Arthrobacter crystallopoietes: one gene and its partner. The protein of the gene in region 1 interacts with the protein of each later gene in a pairwise test. Links are inferred from orthologs where the notes say so. Each region holds a gene or a part of one and is shown on either strand. Other genes may lie near its edges. The genes, in order: dnaJ and J5251_RS15665.

Evidence for each region.
Region 2: the proteins of dnaJ (region 1) and J5251_RS15665 interact in binary tests that used the Escherichia coli proteins (3 or more experiments, as listed by UniProt). The link is inferred for Arthrobacter crystallopoietes from one-to-one orthologs.

What each region holds. Positions count from the first base shown.
Region 1 is NZ_CP072014.1:3,314,592-3,323,651, forward strand. What follows is about bases 1,545-4,482. They hold dnaJ (molecular chaperone DnaJ), read right to left. Parts: upstream 3,609-4,482; coding sequence 2,481-3,608; downstream 1,545-2,480. Other genes in these bases: J5251_RS15170 (Gmad2 immunoglobulin-like domain-containing protein), read left to right, coding at 1,545-1,691; J5251_RS15175 (16S rRNA (uracil(1498)-N(3))-methyltransferase), read right to left, coding at 1,708-2,478; hrcA (heat-inducible transcriptional repressor HrcA), read right to left, coding at 3,687-4,482. Outside these bases: J5251_RS15165 (PhoH family protein), read right to left, coding at 1-434; more of J5251_RS15170, read left to right, coding at 705-1,544; more of hrcA, read right to left, coding at 4,483-4,700; J5251_RS15190 (DUF3097 domain-containing protein), read left to right, coding at 4,883-5,728; J5251_RS15195 (DUF4870 domain-containing protein), read left to right, coding at 5,867-6,289; radical SAM family heme chaperone HemW, read right to left, coding at 6,339-7,568; lepA (translation elongation factor 4), read right to left, coding at 7,610-9,060.
Region 2 is NZ_CP072014.1:3,418,454-3,434,188, forward strand. Bases 5,250-8,442 are described here. They hold J5251_RS15665 (LuxR C-terminal-related transcriptional regulator), read left to right. Parts: upstream 5,250-5,617; coding sequence 5,618-8,242; downstream 8,243-8,442. Other genes in these bases: J5251_RS15670 (hypothetical protein), read left to right, coding at 8,425-8,442. Outside these bases: J5251_RS15635 (transposase), read right to left, coding at 83-703; J5251_RS15640 (5'-nucleotidase), read left to right, coding at 681-833; J5251_RS15645 (PLP-dependent aminotransferase family protein), read right to left, coding at 1,068-2,474; J5251_RS15650 (dihydrodipicolinate synthase family protein), read left to right, coding at 2,597-3,481; J5251_RS15655 (MFS transporter), read left to right, coding at 3,663-4,883; more of J5251_RS15670, read left to right, coding at 8,443-8,691; J5251_RS15675 (DUF4386 domain-containing protein), read left to right, coding at 8,731-9,483; J5251_RS15680 (hypothetical protein), read left to right, coding at 9,586-10,254; J5251_RS15685 (hypothetical protein), read right to left, coding at 10,472-10,792; J5251_RS15690 (ATP-binding protein), read right to left, coding at 10,797-11,633; J5251_RS15695 (MFS transporter), read right to left, coding at 11,824-13,170; J5251_RS20700 (hypothetical protein), read right to left, coding at 13,202-13,381; J5251_RS15705 (Lrp/AsnC family transcriptional regulator), read left to right, coding at 13,872-14,324; J5251_RS15710 (M20/M25/M40 family metallo-hydrolase), read left to right, coding at 15,024-15,735. UniProt on the Escherichia coli protein: Positively regulates the transcription of the maltose regulon whose gene products are responsible for uptake and catabolism of malto-oligosaccharides.

The DNA of each region.
Region 1 (9,060 bases):
CCGATGCCGAAGACAACGGTGTTGTTGTCGATAGCGTCCACGTAGTTCTTCTGATTCAGCGTCTTCGGACGGATGGTCCGTCCGCGCGAAGAAAGAATGTTCAGCGTCAGCACTTCGGCCGGCCTGGCAACTGATTGCTCGCTGAGCATGCGCAGCAACTGTGCGACTACCTGCGGCGACACACGCGTGTCATTGGCGGCCAGCGTGCGGATTTCCTCCAGCAGGCGCTCTGTGCGGTCGACGGCAGCAGGCGGGCCGGAGATGGAGAGTTCGTTGCCGCGTACATGCAGATTCACGTCGCTGAACTCGGATTCTATGAGCCGGAGCACCTCATCCTGGGCTCCGAGCGCCTTGACCATATGTTCCGACGATTCAAAGTGGATGGAACGGTTACTGGATCCGAGCGGATCCACATCCAGACGTGTTTCCGACATAAAGCGGCCGGCAGGCCTTCCATCTCCCCTTAGCTAGTACGACTGTTGTGTGGGATTGCTGTACATCTCAATGCTACGGCAACGGCCGTATGTCGTTCCCGAAATCCATGCATGACCGGTAGATATCGATCCTGTCTCAATCGTGCATCAGTCCGGTTGAGAGACGGCCCAACCGCCCGTTCGGACGCCGGCAGTATGCCAAGCTGGTTTTTCAGGTACCGGCAGGTGCCGCCATCAGACACCCGTACGCGCACAGGACGCCGCCATGAGTTGAGGAGGAATCCGGTCATTTCCACAGAGCAGCACCACCGGCCGCGCCACGCAGCCCCGCGCCGATTCCGCGCGTGGCTGACAGTGTTGACCCTTGGCTCCATGGTCATGATTGGCTGCACGCCTTCCGGGAATGGCCCCAACGGCCAGACTTCCATGCCGGCGGGCAGCGGCCAGCCGAGCGTCCAGAGCAGTCCGCTGGTGACCAGCGCTCCGGTGGAAACATTGCAAAGTACCGCTTTGTCCCCGGTCTACTGGCTGGGCACGAATGCCGAAACCGTGTTCCTCTACCGCGAGTTCCGCGAAACGGAGGATCTCGGTGATCCGATCACTAGTGCAATCAGCGCGGTCACCAAGCTGCAGCCGCTGGACCCGGACTACTTCAATCCCTGGCAGCCCGCGTCGAAAGTCGGAGCCTCCATCACCAACGGATCCGTCATTACCCTGGATATATCCTCCGACGCCTTTAAGGCCGATGTGGACGCTGGAATAGCGGAACGAGCTGTGCAGCAGTTGGTCTACACGGCCACCGCGGCAGCCGCAAATGCCGGTTTGAGTACTGCGGAAAACCCGCTCGACGTCGTCATCCTGGTAGACGGCCACTCCGGCTACAAGGCATTCGGCCACGTGGAGCTCGGCGAGCCGATGTCCCGCGATGCCCGACTCAGCGCACCGATCTGGATTATTGATCCACAGCAAGGGGCTTCCACTGGAGACCGGGTGGAAGTCTTTGGGCGCGGTGTTGCCTTTGAAGCTCAGTTGTCCTGGCGCATTTCGCGGCTGGAGTCTGCGGAAGACATTGCTGAAGGAACCATCGTCGAAGAAGGTACGGTGCAGGTTGACTCAACTGCAGGTGCAACCGGTGAGTTCCGGTTCAGCCAGGAGCTCGATCCTGGAACATACCGGGTCACGGTTTTCCATCAGGACATGAGCGGCCGGACCGAAGAACCCCAGAACGCGGACAGCAAGGTTTTCACGGTCAGGTAAGCGGGCCGGACGACGTTTAGTTCCAGCGGCCCAGCCGCTCACTGAGCAGCGCGACGGCGGCCGGCCCGGCAGTTGAGGACCTGAGCACATGCGGAGCCAGGATCACCGGCACCGCCCCCGCCTCACGCATCTGCTCAACCTCGCGAGGACTCATGCCGCCCTCGGGCCCAACGATCATGAGAATGCCCTGCTTCAGGTCGCCTTCCGATTCCAACCCACTTCTTTGAACCGCTTCAGTCAGCGACAGCCGGGCGTCCTCATGGAGGATCAGCGCCAACCGGCTCTCGCCAATACGTCCACAGAGCGATTTCAAATCAACCAGCGGCGCCACATCGGGAACGGTGGCGCGGCGAGCCTGCTTCGCGGCGGACCGGACCGTCGACTCCCATTTCGCCATCCCCTTGGCAGCCTTGGCGTCACGCCAGCGGACAATACTCCGTTCGGCCTGCCAAGGAACCACCTCGTCCACGCCCAACTCCGTGGCAGCTTCGATCGCAAGTTCGTCACGGTCGCCCTTGGCCAGAGCCTGGACGAGCGTCAGCCGGAAGGGTGCCGGCGGCTCAGGGGCAACGGTCTCGACGGAGACGGTGAGGCTCTCCGTACCTGTCGAAACGACCGTTCCGGAAAGCCGCATGCCCCGCCCGTCCACGACGTCCACGCTCTCGCCGGGGATCAGTCGCTTAACGGCGACAGCATGCCTGGCTTCGGCACCAGTCAGGACAAATTCCTCACCGGATGCCACCGCCGCCAATGCTCCGGGTTCAGTGAAGAAAACGGGGTTGGTCACTGTTAGAGATTGCCGAGCTTGTCCCGCAGGCGAGCAAACACGCCGCTGCCGCTGCCCGCCAGTTTGCCTTCGGTGAACTGTTCGCCACGCGATGCTGCTAGCTGGCGCAGCAGTTCCTCCTGCTCGGAATCGAGTCTGGTGGGCGTTTCCACGTGCACATGGACCTTCAGATCGCCGCGGCCGTAGCCCCGCAGATGCGTCACGCCGAGCCCCTTGAGGGTGATGACCTCGCCGGCCTGTGTGCCGGGCTTGATATTCAGCGACTGCACCCCGTCGAACGTGTCCATGTCGACGTCGGTACCGAGGGCCGCAGCCGTCATGGGTACCGCCATCGTCACATGGAGGTCGTCGCCCTCGCGGATGAAGTTCTTATCCGGGGCGACACGGATCTCGACGTAAAGGTCGCCCTGGGGTCCGCCTGCTGTACCTGATTCGCCCTGCCCGGCCAGCTGGATCCGGGTGCCTGTTCCGACACCCGCCGGAATTTTGATAGTCAACGAGCGGCGGCTGCGGATGCGGCCTTCACCGTTACATTCGTTGCACGGATCGGGAATGATCGTGCCGAAGCCCTGACAGCTTCCGCAGGGAGCGGCGGTCATAACCTGACCGAGGATGGAGCGCACGGCACGCTGTACCTGGCCCGATCCGCCGCAGATGTCGCAGGTCCGCGGGCTGGTGCCGGGCCGGCAGCAGCTGCCGTCGCAGGTGGGGCAAACGACGGCGGTATCCACTTCGATCTTCTTGTTGACGCCGAACACGGCATCCTTGAGATCGATGCGGACATTGATCAGTGCGTCCTGGCCGCGGCGCGTGCGCGAAGGCGGACCGGCTGTGCCCTGCCCACCGAAGAAGGTTTCGAAAATATCCTGGAAGGCGAACCCAGCACCCGAATAACCGCCCCCGAAGCCGCTGTCCGTGCCGTTCTCATTGCCTGTGGTGTCATATACCCGCCGCTTCTGCGGATCCGACAACACCTCGTAGGCATGGCTGACCTGCTTGAACTGTTCCGCCGCCTCCGGCCCGGTGTTCACATCAGGGTGGAGCTTGCGGGCCAGTTTCCGATAGGCCTTCTTGATTTCCTCAGCAGTGGCATCGCGGCTGACACCGAGTACGTCGTAGTGGTTGCTCACCTTGTATTACTTCTCTTCCTGGGAATCGGTTGCAGGCAGCGGCTCCCGCTGCCCATGTGCTGCTGGTCGGCCGGTTGCCTATCCGGCAAGGATGCGTGACAAATAACGGGCTACGGCGCGCACGGCGGCCATAGTAGTCGGATAATCCATCCGGGTTGGACCGAGAATGCCCAGCTTGGCGGAAGAACCCGGACCATAGCCGGTTGCGACCACGGATGTTTCCGCCAATGAACCGTACGGGTTCTCATGCCCAATGCGCACTGAAATCCCGCGGGCGTCCTGCTGCATCTCGGACAGCAGGCGAAGCAAGACCACCTGTTCCTCCAGAGCTTCGAGAATGGGTCCAATACTCAATGGGAAATCCATGGTGGAACGGGCCAAGTTTGCCGTGCCGGCCATGAGGATACGCTCCTCCTGTGTTGCTGCAGCAAGACTTTCCAAGGCCGCTGAAAGAGGTGGCACGATAGCCTCCGTGCCCGGTCTGGCATCTTTCAATCCGTTCCGGAGCAGCCCGCCCACGGAATCCAGGGGGTGCCCTGCCAATTCGGAGAGATAGGCTGACCGGAGATCGGACAATTCTTCATCCGTAACGGGATCAGGCAGGGCAATGACGCGCTGCTCAACTTTCCCGTTATCGGCGATAAGGACGACGAGGACCTGCTGCGGTGCGAGCAGGACAAACTCGATGTGCCTGGTACACGCCCGTCCCAACCGCGGATACTGGATCACTGCTACCTGATTGGTTAGCTGGGATAACAATCTCACGGTGCGATCCATGACATCATCCAAGTCGCCGGCGCTCTCGAGCAAAGCTTGAATGGCACGGCGTTCAGCGGACGAAAGCGGCTTAACATCCGAAATCCGGTCCACGAAGAGCCTGTAGCCCTTGTCTGTGGGAATACGGCCGGCGCTAGTGTGCGGAGCGACGATCAGGCCTTCTTCTTCCAGAGCAGCCATATCGTTGCGGATTGTGGCCGAGGAAACACCTAAATGGTGGCGATCAACGAGGGCTTTGGACCCCACGGGTTCACGTGAATGAACGTAATCCTCCACGATAGCGCGCAGCACCTCGAGCCGACGGCCTTCGCTCACTGGGCACCTCCTGATTTCGTACGGCTGCAGTAGACATGCCGGTTAGCACTCAACACGTCCAAGTGCTAAGTCTAATACCTTTGGCACGTTGTTAGCATTGTCAGGCTGCCATTGCACCTATCGGCGGCTCCGCTGATCGCCTGCAGCTACTCGAAAGCTGCATGACCGAAGGACTACAACCGATGAGCAGCTACGGCTGGGGACCACAGGATCTATCCGCTCCGAAGTCGCGTCAGCTTCGCAAAGTCGGAGCCGACCCCGGACTGGTACTGGAGGATGTCGAAAGCGGCTGGGTGGGCGCGGTGGTGCGCGTGGAGAAGTCCGGCGGGGTGCATCTGGTGTCGCTGGAGGACCGGCGAGGCAAGAAACGCTCCTTCCCCCTGGGCTTCGGCTTTTTGCTGGAAGGTGAACCCGTGGAGGTCGTTCCTGCCATGGCCGCTGCCGCCGCCGCCGCACGTCCGCAGCGGACGGCCTCCGGGTCCGTCCGGGTAGAAGGACTGCGCGCGCAGGTGGCTAAGGCCAGCCGGATCTGGGTCGAAGGCAAGCACGATGCCGAGCTAGTCGAGAAGGTGTGGGGCCATGATCTTCGGGTCGAAGGGATAGTCGTCGAACCGCTCCACGGCGTCGATGACCTCGCTGCGGAGGTAACGGCATTCAACCCGGGACCGCAGCGAAAGCTGGGCATTCTGGTAGACCATCTGCTGCCCGACACCAAGGAGTGGCGGATTGCCCAGGCCGCGATGGCCGTTCCGTCGGCGCGCAACAACGTGCTGATTGTCGGCCACCCGTATGTGGACGTGTGGCAGGCCATCAAGCCGGCCGTCATCGGGCTGGAAAAATGGCCGGTGGTTCCGCGCGGAACCGATTGGAAAACCGGAATCCTCGACGGCCTTGGGTGGCCCAACAGAACCCAGATCGACATCGCTGACGGATGGAAGCGCCTGCTTGGAAGCGTCAACACCTACGCGGACCTGGAACCGTCCCTATTGGGACGCGTTGAAGAAGTCATCGATTTCCTCACGGCCTGAGGCATGTGCATCTGGGCAACCCAGCCTGCGACCGGAAGATTGGTCCCCGGTCCGGTGTTTACCGGCCATAGCGGCTAATCTTAGTTTCGTAGGTAAATAGCCATTAGAACGACAACGAATTCTCCTGAGGTAGGTCCTGTGTCAGACAACCCCGCGCGCAAGAAGCAACCGGATCGTCAACCGGCTCCCCGGACGCAGTACGAAAGCGCCTCCTCCTCAGCCCTGCCGCTGACACCGTCCGAAGACCGTCAGTGGGCCACGCTGGCTCATTTCGGCGGCATCCTGGGCTGCTTTCCTTCGCTGGTCATCTACCTGATCTTCAAGGACCGCGGACCCTTCACAGCGCAGGAGTCGAAGGAAGCCCTGAACTTCACGCTGCCGCCGACGATCGTCGCTGTCATTGCCAACATCCTGATTCTGGTGCCTGTGATCAGCGGCTTCTTTGCCGTCATTGCAGCCGCAATCTGGGTTTTCCTCACGGTGTTCTCCGTGATGGCAGGCATTGCAGTCAACCGCGGCCGCCCGTACCGCTACTCGTTCAATCTGCGCCTGCTCCACTAGGCTGGCAGGCGCAGGCGCGCCCGGAGAGACTTAGTCCAATGCGCGCCTGTCAGTCTTCCAGGAGGCGGCGGACCACGGCGTCGGCAAGCAGCCTGCCCTGCAAGGTGAGCCGGACAGTGCCGGCGAAAGCCGCGGGTCCGTCCACCAGCCCCTCTGCGATCAGACCGGCTACCGCTTTCCGTCCATTCGGGCCCAGGTCCTGTGTCCGCAGACCGTCGATGATACGGGTCTGGAGCATCACATGTTCCAGCTGGCGGGTCGCAGCGTCAAGGGTTTCCCGTCCCGCCGCGGGCGAGACGCCAGTCGACAGACGTTGGCCGTAGGCGGCCGGATGCTTCACGTTCCACCAGCGGACACCACCCATATGGGAATGGGCTCCGGGGCCGGCACCCCACCAGTCATCACCACGCCAATATGAGAGATTGTGCCGGCAACGGTCGGCTTCGGTGCGGGCCCAGTTGCTGACCTCGTACCACCCGAAGCCCGCAGCAGCCAGCCGTCCCTCGGCCAGTTCATATTTGGTGGCATGATCGTCGTCGTCAATTCCGGGTACTTCGCCGCGGCCGATCTGGGCGGCGAGCTTGGTGCCCTCCTCCACAATCAGGGCATAGGCCGAAATATGATCCGGTTCGCAGGCGATGGCGGCGTCCAGGCTGGCTTCCCAGTCCGCAACCGACTCCCCCGGAGTGCCGTAGATCAGGTCCAGGCTGACGTGCAGCCCGGCCTCCCGCGCCCAGCGGACCGCCTGGGGAACGCGTTCCGGATCGTGTGTGCGGTCAAGCACCTTGAGCACATGGGGTACGGCGGACTGCATCCCGAAGGAAACACGGGTGAACCCGGCCGCCGCCAACGTCTGCAGCGATTCGGGCGTAACAGAGTCCGGGTTGGCCTCCGTGGTGACTTCCGCCCCCGGCGCCAGCCCCCATAATTCCGTGGCCCGGTTCAGAATGGCCGCCAGATCCGACGCCGGGAGCAAAGTGGGAGTACCACCGCCGAAAAAGACCGTCGACAGCGGGCGCCGGGGCAGCCCGGATGCGGGCAGCACCTTGGCCGCCAGGTCGAGTTCGGCGTTGAGAGTACCGGCGTATTCGTCCTGCGACGCACCCGAGCCGAGCTCCTTGGCAGTGTAGGTATTGAAGTCGCAGTAGCCGCAACGCACCGAGCAGAACGGAATGTGGACGTAGAGACAGAAGTCCCTGTCCTGTGCGCCGGCAGCGGCCTGTGGCGGCAGCAAGCCATCGGCCGGTGCCGGGTCTCCCAGCGGCAGGACGCTAGGCACAGGTAACCGCCGCCGTCGTCGTTGTCTTGATCACTTCGGTTTTACTTCTTGCTCTTGTCTTTCGATTCGTCCGACGACAGCGCCGCGATGAAGGCCTCCTGTGGAACTTCCACCCGGCCGACCATCTTCATGCGCTTCTTGCCTTCCTTCTGCTTCTCCAGCAGCTTGCGCTTACGGCTGATGTCGCCGCCGTAGCACTTGGCCAGCACGTCCTTGCGGATGGCACGGATATTCTCGCGGGCGATGATGCGCGACCCGATGGCTGCCTGGATGGGCACCTCGAACTGCTGGCGGGGGATGAGCTCGCGCAGCTTTCCCGTCATCATCACGCCGTAGCTGTAGGCCTTGTCCTTGTGGGTGATAGCGCTGAACGCGTCCACCTGTTCGCCCTGCAGCAGGATGTCCACCTTGACCAGATCCGCGACCTGTTCGCCGTCGGCCTTCCAATCGAGCGAGGCGTAGCCGCGGGTCTTGGACTTAAGCAGGTCAAAGAAGTCGAAGACGATTTCGGCCAACGGCAGCCGGTAGCGGAGCTCAACCCGGTCTTCCGACAGGTAGTCCATGCCCTTCATATCGCCGCGGCGGCCCTGGCAGAGCTCCATGATGGCGCCCACAAACTCGTTGGGGGCCAGAATGGTGGCCGAAACCATCGGCTCCCGGACCTCGGAGACTTTTCCATCCGGATATTCGCTCGGGTTGGTGACCGTAATGACCTTCTTGTCTTCGAGGGTCACCTCATAAACCACGTTGGGCGCGGTAGAGATCAGGTCCAGATTGAAGTCGCGCTCCAGGCGTTCACGCGTGATTTCCAGATGGAGCAGGCCGAGGAAGCCAACGCGGAAGCCGAAGCCGAGAGCTGCCGAGGTTTCCGGTTCGTAAATCAGGGCGGCATCGTTGAGCTTGAGCTTGTCCAGTGCGTCGCGGAGCACGGGATAATCTGCTCCGTCGATCGGGTAGAGACCGGAGAAGACCATCGGCTTGGGATCTGCATACCCGCCGAGGGACTCCGGGGCAGGGTTGTTCAGGGTGGTTACCGTGTCCCCGACCTTGGACTGACGAACGTCCTTCACGCCGGTGATCAGGTAGCCGACTTCGCCGACACCCAGGCCCTTGGACGGTACCGGTTCCGGAGAGCTGACACCGATCTCCAGCAGTTCGTGGCTGGCCTTGGTAGACATCATTTGGATGCGTTCGCGGGGCTTGAGTTCCCCGTCGACCACACGGACGTAGGTCACTACGCCGCGGTAGGTGTCATAGACCGAATCGAAGATCATGGCACGAGCGGGGGCATCGGCATTGCCAACGGGGGCGGGAAGGTCACGGACAATTTTGTCCAGCAGGGCTTCAACGCCCATGCCGGTTTTACCGGAGACCTTCAGCACATCCTCGGGATCGCCGCCGATCAGGTTGGCCAGCTCCGCGGCATACTTCTCGGGCTGCGCCGCCGGCAGGTCGATTTTATTCAGCACCGGGATGATGGTCAGGTCGTTCT
Region 2 (15,735 bases), 110 kb from region 1 along the record:
ATGAGGAGCAGGAGCCGGCCGTCCGCAGGCGGATCCCTTGCGGGGCAGCCTAACCCTTCTCCTATCCGAATTGATGTGTCTACTAGGAAAACAAAGGTGAGGTCCTTGCGGAAAGTGGAGTGAGGTTGGGTTCGAATCCAAGCGCGACCATTCGGCGTTGGAGGCGTTTCCTGGCGCGTTCGGGGTTGGTTTTATCGAAGTGATCGACGCCGAGTTCGTCATAGGCGACTCCGTCGTGGAGCATGTTCCAAACTATTACGAGCAGCGTGCTTTGGAGAGCGACTACGGCACGCAGGGCGCCGGCGTGAGACCGAATGCGACGGTATTTCACGGCGAGATAGGTCGTTTTTGATCGGGACACGGCCAGCGCCGCTATTCCCAATGCGGCTTTGAGGTAGTGATCGCCGGGGCGGGTTTGAGTGGACTTGATCCGGCCAGCGGACTCGTTCTGGCTCGGACACACTCCCGCCCACGATGCCAGGTGGCCCGCAGTGTCAAAGATGTTCATGTCCACGCCGGCTTCGGCGATGATGACATTAGCGACATTCTTCGAAATCCCAGGGACAGTCATCAGCAGCTCCCGGTCTAAGGAAAAGGGTTCCATCACCCTATCAATGCGGGCGTCGAGTGCCGCGAGGGTCACCTCGATCTGATCGATGCGGTCCAGATGCAACTGCACCATGAACGCGCTACGCGTGCTCAAGCCCCACGTATTCTTCGACGATCAACTGGGCCATCTTGAAGGTGCGGCCGATGAGATCCCGAGCGTACACGTTCCGTTCGGAGTAGTGAATGAGGTGAAGGGCACGCAGCGCGAGAGTCTTTCGGAATGACCACTAGAAGCACAGAATCAGTGGCGTAGTTCCGGAGTCAAGAGCCGAACGAAGCCCGAGCCCTTGACCGCCCCACTTCGAGGAGGCCTGGATTTTGGCGAAAACAGGGGCGCGATGGAATCAATTCGGTCTGGCGCTCATATCAGTCTTTTTGACCATGACTCCGCCCAAACGCTGATCCCTAATTGGGAACCTCTCGGGCGGCCTTACGGTCTAGGCCGGCAGGCGCAGCGGTCACGGTCCCTCAAGTAGTTCGGCGATGATGTCTAGGGCTTTGATGAGCTGAAGGTCGCTGGGGGCGCCGTAGCCGATGACCAGGCCGTTCTCGGGCTCGCGGTCCGCGTAGTAGGCGTCCAGTGTGGCCATGCGGACTCCTCGGCGGAGGGCCTCATTGGCAAGTTGAAGGGCGTCCTTTCCTTGAAAGCGCAGGACCACGTGAAGTCCGCCGTCAAGGGCGGCAAGGCGAAGGTCTGCCCGGGCACCGAGGCGTTCCAGGAGCAGGGCCCTGCGGTGCGCGTACTCGCGTCGAGCCCTGGTGATGTGCCGTGCGAGGCCACCGGCTTGGATGTAGTGGGCCAGTGCCGATTGCATGATGCCGGGGACCGGTGTGTCCAGGTCTTCGCGCATGGCCTTAAGCGCGTGGCCCGATTCCCCGCGGACTACGAGGTAGCCGCACCGCAGCCAAGGGCTGAGGGACTTGGAAAATGTGCCCAGGAGCGCAACATCAGCTGTGGATGGGAGTGAAGCGACGGCGGGCAGCGGCATCCTGCTGTGGCGGAATTCGCTGTCATAGTCGTCTTCGAGGACGAGCACAGAATGTTTGGCTGCCCAGTTCAGAAGGCCCAGCCGTTCCTGGACAGGCATCCGGCCGCCGAGCGGGTACTGGTGGCTCGGGGTGATCAGCACGGCGTCCGGCAGCCGTTCAAGGGTGGCCAGCTGGGAGACTTTCAGTCCATCTTCATCGACGGTCACTGTTTCCAGGACGGCACCGGCAGCGGCCATGACCCGTCTTGCCGTTGGGTACCCCGGATCCTCGACGAGTATGCGTGGATGTTCTCTGCGGCTTCGGAGGGCGGCTACGGCCAGCTGCAGGGCGTCGCTCGTTCCTGCCGTAATGATGACGTCATCTGGTTGGACGGCCAGTCCTCTGGATACGGCCAGGTGCCCGACGATTGCCTTTCGCAGGGTGTCGGTGCCAAGAGGTGGAGGCAGATGCGTGGGTCCTTGCTCGGATACCGCCTTGCGCCAGGCGGTGTGCCACTCGCGGTTCTTGAACGGTATGCCCGAAGGACGTCCGGGCGTGAGATCGATTATCGGCCTGCTGTCCTGCATGTGCGGGATCGGGGGTTTCTTAAGGACCGGGCGTTGAACGTCCGGGCGGATCACGACCCGGGTTCCACCGGCACCGTGGCTTTCGAGGAATCCCTCGCCGGCCAACTGCTCAAACGCCCGGACCACAACGCCGCGGGAAATGCCGAGCTCAGATGCCATTCTGCGTGTTGCCGGAAGCGTGTGGTCCGGCCGGATTACCCCGGCGAGGATGGCCTTGCGGAGTTGGTCGGCCAGCTGGGCAGCAAGTGGACCAGGACCGTTCCTGTCGAGTGTGAGCGGAAGCTCAGCCTCTCCCAATGGACCTCCCAAATTGATCTTTCTTGGACCTAGTGTAGGACCAATCAGTTTGCCAGCATGGACAACCAGTATTAGATGTTCGTGCGGCTGCTCCACCTTTTTGACCAGCCCGCGGCCGGATGAAGGTAGGGCTTATGTTTGACGGTCTTTGTGCTTTTCCCCTCACGCCGATTGTTGATGACCGTATCGATGTGAAGGCCGTTGCTTTGTTAGTGTCGCGGGCTACGGGAGCTGGCGTGGACTCCCTTGGCGTGCTCGGCTCCACCGGGAACTACGCATACTTGTCCCGGGATGAACGCCATGCCGTCCTTGAGTCCGCTGTCGACGCCGCTGACGGGGTCCCGATCATTGCCGGGGTGGGGGCCGTGCGCACCCGTGATGTCCTTGCGCACGTTGAGGATGCTCAGGCCGCAGGGGCTTCAGGCTTGCTGCTGGCGCCGGTGTCGTACCAACGGCTGAATGAGGCAGAAGTGTTCAGCCTGTACAAAGACGTCTCGTCGGCGTCTTCGGTACCACTCGTCGTTTACGACAACCCGGGCACCACCGGTTTCACTTTTTCGGATGAGCTGTATGCGCGCCTTGCCGACATTCCGGCGATTGCCTCCATCAAAATCCCGCCTCCCCCTGAGCAGGCCTCTGCGCGCCTCGGGGAGTTACGTTCGCTGCTGCCGGAACGTACTTCGATAGGTATCAGCGGTGACTGGGCTGCTGCTGAATCGCTGCTCGCCGGTTGTGACATTTGGTACTCGGTAATCGCAGGCGTGCTTCCCGGCACAGCTAAGGTGATTACAGACCATGCCTTAGCCGGCCGTGGGGATCTGGCCTCGGAAGCGTCCATGAATCTCGAGCCAGTCTGGTCGCTTTTCCGCATGTACGGCAGCCTCCGCGTGACCGCTGCAATTGCAGAGGATCTTGGGCTGATTTCGTCGCCCAGCCTGCCGTTGCCGCTTCGCGGTCTGGACACCGAAGGCCGCTCGAAAGTCGCGGACGCAATCCGCCGGTGCCGGCTGGAGGCATGAACCAAACGCTTCCTGCCGGACCGCAGCAGACTTTTGGTCCGACGGCTGTACCGGCCCGAAGAGCTCTCACGGTGCGACAGCCACGGGCCCGATTCCCCACCGCTGCGGCCTGGCCTGGCATGGCCTGGATGAAGGCTGAGAAGGATTTATTGATGAATGTGATCGTTTGGGAGAAGGCCGGATGAGTCTTCTAGGTCGCAGGGTCCCTCCCCGCCCGTCCAGTCAAGGCGACGACGTGCGCGGCGGGCTCGCCCGTTATGTCGTCGCAGCCACCCTGGCCCGCACCGCGGACGGAGGCGCGGTGGTTGCCATCGTTCTTCTCGTTGCGACGAGTGGGGCACCAGGATGGTTGGCTGGCCTTCTTGGTGCCTGCATTACCGCGCCACATCTGCTCGGCCCCCTCGTTGCCAGATGCCTTGATACAGCCCGCGACGGCCGTACCGTGATTGCGCTGGCCTGCATGGCCCACGGAGCGACTCTCGCGGCAGCTGTACTGCTATATCCGGTGACCTGGTCTGCCATCACGGGAGTGCTGCTGGTTGCTTCTGGACTAGTTGGTCCGTTGCTAACCGGGGGTATCAGCAGCCGGCTGCCAGCCATAGCGAAACCGGAAAGATCCAGCCAGCGCCGCGCCCAGGGCTGGGACGTGGCCACGTACGGTATTGGTGGCACGATCGGCCCCTCCCTTGTTGCCGCAGTTTCGGCATGGTCGAGTCCGGCGATGGCAGCGCTGATCCTGGCCGCGGCCACGTTTGTCGCGGCAGCAGCAATCAGGCTCCTGCCATATTCCCCGCCTGCTGCTGCAGCCTCGGATGTCCCCCAACCGGGACGGACACTGGTCATGATGTTCACGACGGGTCCCTTGCGCCGAACACTCTATATGACGGTTGTTGTCGCCTTATCTGTTGCGGTGCTGCCGATCACGGCCGTAGCCTCCACGGACGATCTTGCCGTCGAACCCGCTGCAGCAGGCATCCTTGCCGCTGTCTATGGACTAGGCGGTTTAGCCGGTTCAGCAGGCGTGATGCTCCGGCCAATGCGAGCCGACGCCGACCGACTGATGACGTGGCTGGCGGCCGCGGTAGGTATAACCCTAGCCGGAGCGGCATTTGCAGGAAGCTTCCCTGCCGCACTCATGACCTACGCGCTGGCCGGGATCATGAACTCGTGCTTCTTCGCCGCAACCCTGGCCGCCCGCAGCGAATACGCACCGCCAGAGGCACGAGGCCAAGTGTTCGTGTGGGTCGGAGCCCTGAAGATTACCGCCGGCTCGGCAGGAACAGCGTTAGCCGGTGCCGCGGTTGCGCACGCCACCCAGCTGCCGTTGTTCCTGGCAGTGGCCATCATCACTGCCGTCGTGGGCGCCTCGGTCATGGACCGAGGGGCAAGCGCAAAGATATGATCCCGACCCGCTCAACACCGCGGGCTGTTCGAAGGGTTGTCATGCTCGAAAGCGATGTCCTCTGTCTTCGGAGCCTGCTGCTTGGCTGGCTTACTTTGTCGGGGCGGATCAGCATGATGGAGGCTCCGTTGCGGGCGGCATCGAAGCGGGCCTGAACGTCGGCCCAGTTGACGATGTTCCAGAAGGCCTTGACATAGTCGGCCTTGACGTTGACGTAGTCCAGGTAGAACGCGTGCTCCCACATGTCGAGCATCAGCAGCGGGATGGTGCCGAAAGAGATGTTGCCCTGCTGATCGTAGAACTGCTCGATGCAGCGGGTCGGACAGGTTTCTTCAAAACAGGCGAACATGTGATCCCTTCGGCCGGAGGGTTCGCGGAAGCCCAGCAGCTCCACACACTTGAACACGGCCATGCGCAGGTAAGTAACGCGAGCAAAGATTTCCAAGGTCGGGTTTCGTTCGGGAGGCTCCCAGATGAGGGTGATTGTGCCCGACGTGAACGCGAGGTAGCCCATCGGCAGCAGCCAGAGGCCGAAGAAGACTTGCGCGAGGAGGAAACCCCGAGTGCTGCGGATCTCCGTCGCGGTAGCCGTACACTGGCCGTGAGGGGAGGCGATCATGGCTGGCACACTTCTCGATGCCAAGCTCCGCGTCCCCAGGCGGCGACGCGGTCTGACAGCGCGTCCGAGACTGAGCCGGCGACTGAGCCGTGGAGCGGAGTCTGCGTTGACACTCGTGTCGGCTCCGGCCGGGTTCGGCAAGACGACGATGCTGACCGAGTGGCTGGCATCCGTTTCCGCTGATGGAAGGTCGGCGGCGTGGCTCTCCCTCGACAAGCGTGACAACGATCCCGCCCTGTTCTGGACGTACTTCGTCACGGCGCTGAAGACGGCGTCCAACGGGGCCGGCGCCGCTGCGCTCTCGCTCCTGCAGTCGGCTCAGCCGCCCATCGAAGCGGTGCTTGCCACTTTGCTCAATGACCTCCACGCCATAGCGAAGGATGTCGTCCTGGTCCTCGATGACTACCATGTCATCGAGGCACGCGACATACAGGACGGGGTCGCCTTCCTGCTGGAGCATCTGCCTCCGCATGTGCATCTGGTGATCGCCAGCCGGGCCGACCCGGCGTTGCCGCTGGCGCGCTTGCGGGCACGGGGCGAGCTCGTGGAGATCCGCGCCGCGGACCTGCGATTCGCTGCGGACGAGGCGGCGGCTTACCTCAACGGAGCCATGGGACTGGCATTGACGGCCCGGGATGTAGCAGTGCTGGAAGGCCGCACCGAAGGGTGGATCGCGGCGCTCCAGCTCGCGGCGCTTTCGATGCAGGGTCGGGAAGACATCGCCGGGTTCATCGCAGGCTTTGCCGGGGACGACCGGTACATCGTCGACTACTTGGCCGAGGAGGTCCTGCAGCGCCAGCCAGAGGATGTCCAACGCTTCCTGCTCCAAACCTCCATCCTGGACCGGCTCACCGGGCCACTGTGCGATGTCGTCACTGGGCAGGACAGTGGCAAGGTCAGGCTGGCGGCACTGGAGCGAGGGAACCTGTTTCTGGTCCCGCTTGACGACCGCCGTCAGTGGTATCGCTATCACCAGCTTTTTGCGGACGTTCTCCAGGCGCGCCTGCTGGACGAGCGCGGCGAAGAGCTCCCGGGTCTGCACCGGCGGGCAAGCGCCTGGTACGAACAGAACGATGAGGCGTACGATGCGATCCGCCATGCCTTGGCCGCGAAGGATTTCGAGCGGGCGGCGGACCTCGTCGAGCTAGCGGTTCCCGCCATTCGCAGGAACCGGCAGGAGGCCGTGCTGCGCGGCTGGTTGAAGGTGCTCCCCGACGAGGTGGTCCGCGTCAGGCCTGTGCTCGGCGTGGGACTGGTCGGCGCGTTGCTCGTGAGCGGAGATGTCGAGGGAGTCGAAGGCCGGTTGCAGGAAGTCGAACAGTGGCTGAATTCACCGACAGATACGAGCAAGGAAATCCATGCCCGATCAACGGAAATGGTCGTAGCCGACGACGAGGAATTTCGCCGCCTTCCCGAGACGGTCGAAGTGTACCGGGCCGCGCTGGCGCTGGGCCGGGGCGACGGGCCCGGGACCGTGAGCCACGTCCGGCGGGCGCTTGATCTTGCGCCTGAGGAGGACCACCTTGGCCGTGCCGCGGCATCCGGTTTGCTCGGACTCGCCTACTGGGGGGCTGGGGAGCTCGAGGCGGCCCATCGGGCGTACGCCGAATGCATGGCCGGCCTGCACCGTGCCGGGCACCTCGCCGACACCTTCGGATGCGCGATCGCCTTGGCGGACATACGGCTTGTACAGGGGCGTCCCCACGACGCCATGCGCACCTACGAACAGGCCCTGGAAAATGCGCCTGGGCAGCGCGGACCGGATGTTCTGCGCGGGGCAGCCGACATGCATGTGGGCATGAGCGGGATCTGGCGGGAGCGCGGCGACCTGCAGAGCGCAACCCGACACTTACTGCGCAGCCAGGAGCTGGGTCCCCTCGGCGAGCTGCCGCAAAACTTGTATCGCTGGCGGGCCGCCATGGCCCGGATCCGCGAGATGGAAGGAGACCTGGCCGGGGCGCTTGACCTCTTGGATGAAGCGGAGCGACTCTACGTGAGCGATTACTTCCCCAACGTACGGCCGGTGCCGGCTTTGAGGGCACGGATCTGGATCGCGCAAGGACGGCTGGGTGAAGCGCACGGCTGGGTGCGAGAGCAGGCCCTGTCGGCGGACGATGACCTCAGTTACCTTCGCGAGTTCGAGCACATCACTCTTGCCAGGGTGATCCTCGCCCGGTACACGACAGAGCGCTCAATGCCCTCCCTTCACGAGGCAATCCGACTGCTGGGGCGCCTTCAGCGAACGGCAGAAGATGGAGGCAGAACGGGAAGCGTCATCGAGATCCTCGTGCTTCAGGCGATCGCCGGCCAGATGCGAGGCGACATCCCCGCGGCGCTTGCATCGCTCCATCAAGCCGTAGCACTGGCCGAGCCGGAGGGCTACGTTCGAATCTTCGCCGACGAGGGCGCACCGATGGCATCACTGCTGAGAGCGGCTGTGAAACAACGTACAGCCCCGGGCTACCTCCGCCGACTCCTGGCGGCCATGAACAACACCGAAAACACCGCACCCGCCAACCACGGCCTGATCGAGCCACTGAGTGAACGCGAGCTCAATGTACTCCAGCTGCTCGCAACGGACCTCGACGGCCCGAACATCGCTCGCGAGCTCATGGTGTCCCTGAACACGGTTCGGACCCACACCCGGCACATCTACGCCAAGCTCGGCGTGAACAACCGCCGGGCAGCGGTGCGCCAGGCCGAGGAACTCGACCTGTTGTCCCGACCCAGCGGCCGCTAGCCCGTGCCGCCGCCCCGCACGGCCGGGGAACACCGCGACAAGGCCCGGTGAATAAATCACCACGCTAATCATCATGTGTGATGACGCGCGGTCATCAGGTCTCCTTCTACCGTTCGATCAGGACAACGAACAGTCGAAACGCCGGCTGAGGTTCATCCAGACGGGCAAGCGAAAGGAGCGCCGTGAACGAAATACCCACCGGCCATCACCACAACCCCGGATGGTACGAGATCCGCCTCGAAGGCCGCCTGGATTCCCGGTGGGCAGCCTGGTTCGACGTACCGAGCCTCACGAACGAGAGCGACGGCACCACAGTCATCCGTGCTCATGTAGCCGATCAGGCCGCCCTGCATGGTCTGCTCCAGAAAGTGCGCGATATCGGCCTACCGCTGGTTTCCGTCACTCAGGTTGCGCACGACAAGCCCGAGCCCACCGCAGAGCCCCGATAACTCATCATTCACAAAGTATTGCCGAAGGAGAACGACACCATGACCAGCACCCAACCCGGAGCAGCAACGAAACGAGTCCCGATGAACCCGCTGCGAAAGACCGCGCTGGTTTCGGGCGTGCTCTATCTGATCACCTTTATCTCCATCCCGACACTCGCTCTCTACGGTCCGGTGCGCACCGACCCCAACTACATCGCCGGCCCAGGCCCGGACACCGCCGTCATCGTCGGCGGCGTCCTTGAGATCATCGTGGCCCTTGCCTGCATTGGCACTGGCGTCGCGCTGTACCCGGTGGTCAAGAGGCAGAACGAAGGGGTCGCGCTGGGCTTCGTCAGCGTGCGGGTACTGGAGGCCGCCACGATCTTCGCCGGTGTCGTGGCCCTCCTCGCCATTGTGACCCTGCGGCAGGCCGGAGCCGGACAAGATGCGCTGATCACCGGGCAGGCATTGCTCTCCCTGCACACCTGGACTACGCTCCTCGGGCAGGGCTTCCTCCCGGCCGCGAACGCCCTGCTGCTGGGCTCCCTGATGTACAAGTCACGACTCGTGCCGCGGATTCTTCCCGTACTGGGATTTATCGGAGCGCCCCTGCTCGTCGCTTCCGTTGCCGGCACGCTGTTCGGCCTCTGGGGACCGGTGTCCGTACTGTCCGGAATCGGCGCACTCCTGCTCGCGCTCTGGGAATTTTCGCTGGGCATTTGGCTGGTCGCCAAAGGATTTAGGCCCAGTCCCATCACGACAGGAATGGCGGCTGCCGCCACACCGACCACCCATCATGACGTTCCCGCCTAATCATCGAAACACCCGCATCCCGACATTTACCGGAACCAAAAGGGTACTTCCGCATCCAATAAGGGCAGGACGTGTCCTGGTCAAGAAATGTACCGGGAGCCGTTGCACCAGCCCGACCACGCTAACCCGCTACACGCTCACGAAGGCAAAAACCATGCTACCTATCGCCAGCCCACCTCTGGAAAACAAACCCTTACCCTGTTCCCGATCCGCCTCGCCGCCGTTGCGGGCCTGGCCGCGGCCGTGGTCTTGTTCGTCAATGCCGCAAAGCGTGCAGGACTGATTCCCGTCAGCTCGGCGACGCAGCTCGCGGCGCCACTGGCCCAGACTCTCGCAATCATCCTGGTCGTCGGCCTTGCCGCCGGTGCGATGCGTCAATCATCAAAGTTTTCCTCAATTTCCCTCGCACTGAACGTCCTCGGGCTTGCCGCCGCGACGGGCGTGGAATGGGTGATTAATCTGGTGTTTGTCGGACTCGACCCCTCCCAGATCACCGCGCTGCGGACCGGGCCGCTCGGAACAGCCTTTGTGGCCGCCTCGATAATCTTCCTGCTCGGATCGATCCTGTATTGCATGGCGCTGCTGCGGGACGGCAAGGCACCGCAGATCCCGACAATCGCCTACGCCATCGCAAGCATTCCCATCGCGCTGCGCAACCTCGTCCCCGAGCTAGCACTCGACGTGGCCTTGGGGCTGCTGGGCGCCTCAGTGATCTGGCTCGCTCTCTGGATGCTCCGGAACAGACCTGCAGTGGCCGCTCACCGGGTGTAAGCACGACGGCGGCCAGATCCTGACCTCGTTCGGAGGGCACGAAGGGCCATGCCCGCATTCCTGGATACGAAAGATTTCGAGCACCGACTAATTCCAAAATCCCCCAAGGTTGCGGCGGCTGTTTGTGGACCGCAGTTCTCTAAGACGGTGTTCCCGCAGGAATATCGGATTCTTGGTCTCGGGCAGGTTTGGCTAGCGCCAGGGATCTCCAGGAGTCTTAGCGAAATTCCGCCAGGACGGCACGGACGTCGTCGGCCTCTATCTCGGTCCAAGCCAGCCAGTCGGCCAGCCGGTAACGGCCTTCGGCCGCGAACTGGCCGCACTTTGTGGCGTAGTGCTCGGTCATCCGCCCGAAGACCGTCTCCGCTTCGCCGGACTCCAGCAGGCGGAGCCGGGCGAATTCACGCATGGATTCGTGAAGACGGTAGCAAGGGAACGCCGCCGTCAGGTCACGGACCACCAAAGACTTGTCCAGGAGCGAGAAAAGCACATCAGCGGTACCTGCCTCGGAGTCTGGATCGCGACGTAGTGCCTCCACGTCTTCAATCTGAAACCGGCCGGCAAAAACACCCAGTTGCCGAAGGGATGCGGCGTTCGTGCCCGTCCAGCAGGTCATAGCTCCACGCGATGGCTGCCTCAAGCGTCCGGTGCCGCGGGAGGACCGCGGGAGATCCTGCCGTCAGGAGTGAGAACCGTTGCCCGAGCCGGTTGCGGATCTGCTCCGGGGTCATGACCCGGGTCCGCACGGCTGCCAGCTCAATGGTCAGCGGAATCCCGTCGAGGCGCCGGCAGATCTCCACCACGGCGTTCCGGTTGTCGTCGGTGAGCCCAAACCGGCCCGATGCGGCTCCGGCGCGTTCAACGAAAAGCTGCACCGCCTCGTTCAGTCGCAGTCGCCCCAGGTCCGTATCGTCGATGCCCGGCAGCGCGAATGGAGGCATCGGCACTACTCGCTCTTCGACGAGCCCCAAAGGTTCCCTGCTGGTTGTAAGGATCCGGAGCCCAGGACTTTCTTTCAGCAGCTTGCTCACCAGCTTCGCCACGGGCTGGATTATGTGCTCACAGTTGTCCAGTACAAGCAGCAGACGCCGGACCTTCAAATGCCCGTACAGAGTCGTGGCAGCATCAGCGGCCCCCTGCTCGCGTAAGTCCAAAGCTGCGGCCAACTCAACGAACCAGGCGCCGTCCTCAAAGTTACGGTTCCGCTGGGCAGCGAGCTGGAGAGACAGTCGGGTTTTCCCGACACCGCCGGGGCCGACCAAAGAGACCAGGCGGTGCCCTAGAAAACTGTTCTTAGCTTCGCTGAGCTCGTGCCGGCGGCCGATGAAGCTCGTAATCTCCGCCTGGAGGTTCCCAAGAGGCTCAACTTGCTTCCCCATGCACACAACCTACAGCGTTTGGCACGGGTGGACATGGAAGCCGTGCGGTTCCCGGAAACGGGCACACCTTCCGGATTGCTCCTCGCTAGGTGCTCGCTTGCCACCGACTCCATGAAATGGTTCCTGTCTCCCCTGCCGGAGCCCACGCTGGTGACGGCTGCTTCTCCCCCTGCCGGCATCACAGCCGTGCTCAGGAAGTCTCCGCCTCGCGCGGTTCCGGAGTTGCAGTAGTCGCGGTTTTGCGGGGCAGCAGGAACAAGGACGCCGCGGCGAGGAAGCACAGGGCTGCGGCGGTGATCCAAGCGGGCAGGTAGCTGCCGGCGATGTCCCGTCCGATGCCGGCGGTGAGTGCTCCGATTCCGGCGCCGACCATGTGGGAGGCGAAGACCCAGCCGAACAACACGGAGGAGCGTTCAATTCCGAAATGCTCCCGGCATAGGGCGACGGTGGGTGGAACGGTTGCCACCCAGTCAAGTCCGTAAAAAACGATGAAGATCCATAGCACCGCTTCCACGGATGGTCCGAGCAGCGCATGGACGGTGAGCAGTGAGAAGCCACGCAGTCCGTAGTAAATGACCAGCAGAATCCAAGGGCGGACGCGGTCTGTGAGCCAGCCCGAGGCGAAGGTGCCGATAACGTCGAACACCCCGATCAGCGCCAACAGCCCAGATGCGGTGGTGGCGGGCATCCCGTGGTCGTGCGCAGCCGGGATGAAGTGCGTTTGAATCAGGCCATTGGTGGACCAGCCACAAACCCAGAACGTGAACACCAGGATCCAGAAAGCTCGGAAGCGGGTGGCGTGGCCAAGGACATGCAGCGTTTCGGCGGCCGCGCCGCGACGGCGGGCAGTGGGTGATGCGGGGGCTAATGCTGTCGTAGTATCGCTTTCCGCGCCGTAGGATGTGGTGCCGGCCTTCGCAGGGGTATCGGCGAAGGGCCAGAACAGCAAGGGAATGATGGCCAGGGCAAAGGCAGTCACCAGCAGGGACGCCACGCGCCAGCCGTGGTTGCTGGACAGGTGGACGATGGCGGGCAGGAACACCAGTTGCCCGCAGGCATTGGCTGCCGAGAACATGCCCATGACGAGCCCGCGGTGTTTTACGAACCACCGGTTGGCGACCACAGCGCCGAAGACCAGGGCCATCGCCCCCGTTCCCACACCGACGAAACCGCCCCAGAGGACCCACAGTTGCCAGATCTCGGTCATCACGAGGGTCAGGCCGCTTCCCGCGGCGACCAAGCCTAGGGCGCCGGCGGCAACCGCCCGCAGGGAGAATCGTTCCATGAGCACGGCGGCGAAGGGGGCCACCAAACCGTAGACGATCAGGTTGGCGGTTACTGCGCCGGAGAGCTGCGTGCGCGTCCATCCGAATTCACCCTCGATCGGGGCAAATAGTGCACCTGTCGTGGAACGGAACGCGGCGGCGGCGACCAGAGCCAGCAGGGTTACCGCCGCGACCAGCCAGGCGCGGTGTAAGCCGGCCCGTTTCCGGGTCCGGGCCGTGTCTGCAAGTGCGGGTGGACTGGGCATCATCATGAGGGGCTTCCGGTCGGCGCTGGGATGTTGATTAGATGGGGGCGGTGCCGCGGAGACAGGTGGTCGTCGTCCCGCCAACCCAGACTATTCCGTCGGAATCGGCGGTGATCGTGATGTTTCCCGCCCGGCCGAGCCGGGCGCCTTGGGAGACCCGATAAGTGCTCGGTGCTGCACCCGTACCGGTCAACCACTGCCCGACGGAGGCGTTCATGCTCCCACAGGCTCTCCAGGTCCCCGGTGCGCTGAGTAGCGGGAGCGGCGAAGGAGAGAATGCCCTCGTCACGCTGCACCTCAATCAATCCGCCCGCGCGCTCCTGCACGATACGTCCAGCACGCTGCGGTTCCCCCGGCCTCGAGCCAGGCATGCGCGGAACCGAGCGTGGGGTGGGCGGCAACAGGAATGTCGTTTCGGACAGGTTGGTCCAGCGGGCAACGCGTTGCATCGCCTCGGAATCCAGTCCTGTTCCGTCCAGCATGACGGCGACCGGGCTGCTAAGAGAGGGGGTCGAGGAGGACACCTCGACCTGAGCGAAGGGGCGCGGCTGATTCATGCGTAGAAACTTTCTCAGGAGATGAGATACGTAGTAATGGAGCACTACCTGCCCCAGGAATGAAGGCCTAGGAAAAGAGTAGAAGAATAATTGTGGAATGTGCTTCCAATATTTTCTCCCTGAGGCCGTCTTTGAGGAAGAATCTTCCCTATGGACGGAATTGACAGGAAGATCCTTGCGGAGCTCCAGGAAGATGGCCGGCTTTCCCTCACAGAACTAGCTGGGCGGGTAGGACTAAGCATGTCGCCCTGCCACCGCCGCCTCCGCGCCCTTGAGCAATCCGGCGCGATAGGCGGCTACCGTGCCTATCTAGACGCAGAATCTCTCGGACTGGGTTTTGACGCACTGATTTTCGTCACCATGCGCGACGCCAGCCGGGCCACCCTAGACGCTTTTGAACCCGCCGTAGCTGACATCCCTAACGTTCTGACGGCACAGCGGCTTTTCGGTGACCCGGACTATCTACTGCAGGTTGTCGCGAAGGACCTCAGGGCCTTCCAAAAGCTTTACGATGAACGCATTTCCACGCTTCCTGGCGTGCAGAAATTGAGTTCCACCCTTGTGATGAAGAGCGTCGTCGAGAACAGGCCTCTCCCACTGTGATCAGCTAGGTGGCCTCATTAGCGCCTTCCGAAAAAACGGAGGCTGAGTAGACCCAACACCGAAAACACATAATCCGAGCCCACCGTCGCAAAAAGGGAGCCGGCCACGGGGCGGAACAAGCGCCGATAACGGCGCCTAGGACGGCATCGGACTTTTTTTGGAGGATGCGTCTTTGGGCTACTAACCCCAACCGGATCAGTGCAAGCCGAAACCGGATATGGCTCAGGTTGTCATGAAGGCCTTTCGTCCTTCATCCAGTGTTTTTCCAATACTTTGGTGAAACCTTGGGACTGCAAGAGGTTCAGCCGGTGGTTTCCGGCGATAAGTGCCGGACTGGAGGGATGAGATGGCAGAAGCACTGTGGCGGCTCGGCCGGGTGAACAGCTCCGATGGGTTGGGCAAACCCGACCCAGGGGTACGTCTTCCCTCCGCCGATCTCTTCCTGGTGCCATTGCGCAGTTTGCACCAGCCCCGCTCCAAGATCGTTGCTGTTTTGTTCCACAGCAGCCTCACAGTTTGGCCACAGTGAAGCCTTATGGCCGGGCCTGACCGTGGAGGTAAGACAAATCTTCATAGGTCCCACTGTCCGCATCATCGTGTAGCAGCAGCTCCGGCCGCCGGTTCCGCTCCGGAATCTCCCGCAGCCGGGTCCGCCAAACAACCGACCGGCGTCCAGGACGCAGACTTGGGGGAGTCGACATGCGACGTACAGCATCCGTACCGCAGCATTTCCAGAACCATCCACATCGCCGCACCAGGCTGTGGACCGTTGCGCTGTGCACGGCCCTGGCTGGCGGCGTTGCCGCATGTTCACCCGAGCCGCGGACACCTGTGACCGTGGACCCTCCGCCCGACCGGTCTGTCGTTGAGGAAGTGGTGGAGCCCAGCGGGCTGACGCGGCATTTGGAGGCGCTGCAAGCGGCGGCCGACGCGAACGGCGGGAACCGGGCCGCTGCCACCGGGGGCTACGAGGCGTCCGCGGCGTACATCGAGGAGCAGTTGCGTGCTGCGGGGTACGAACCGCGTCGGCAGGAGTTCAGCTACGACGGCCACGACAACCCCGTCGACACGTTCAACATCCTGGCCGACACCGACACCGGCAGCGGATCCGGGAGCGTGCTGGTGCTCGGCGCGCACCTGGACTCGGTCCAGGAGGGGCCCGGGCTCAACGACAACGGCAGCGGGGTCGCCGCGGTGCTCGAGGTCGCGCTGCGGCTCGCTGAGGAGGGCGCCGTGCCGCGGGAGCGGATCCGGTTCGCCTTCTGGGGCGGCGAGGAGGACGGGTTGAACGGCTCGGCACACTACGTTGAGGAGCTCTCCCGCGCGGAGTCCGCCGCGCACACCGCGTACCTGAACCTCGACGTGGTGGGCTCGCCGAACGCGGTAACGTTCGTGTACGACGGCGACGGCT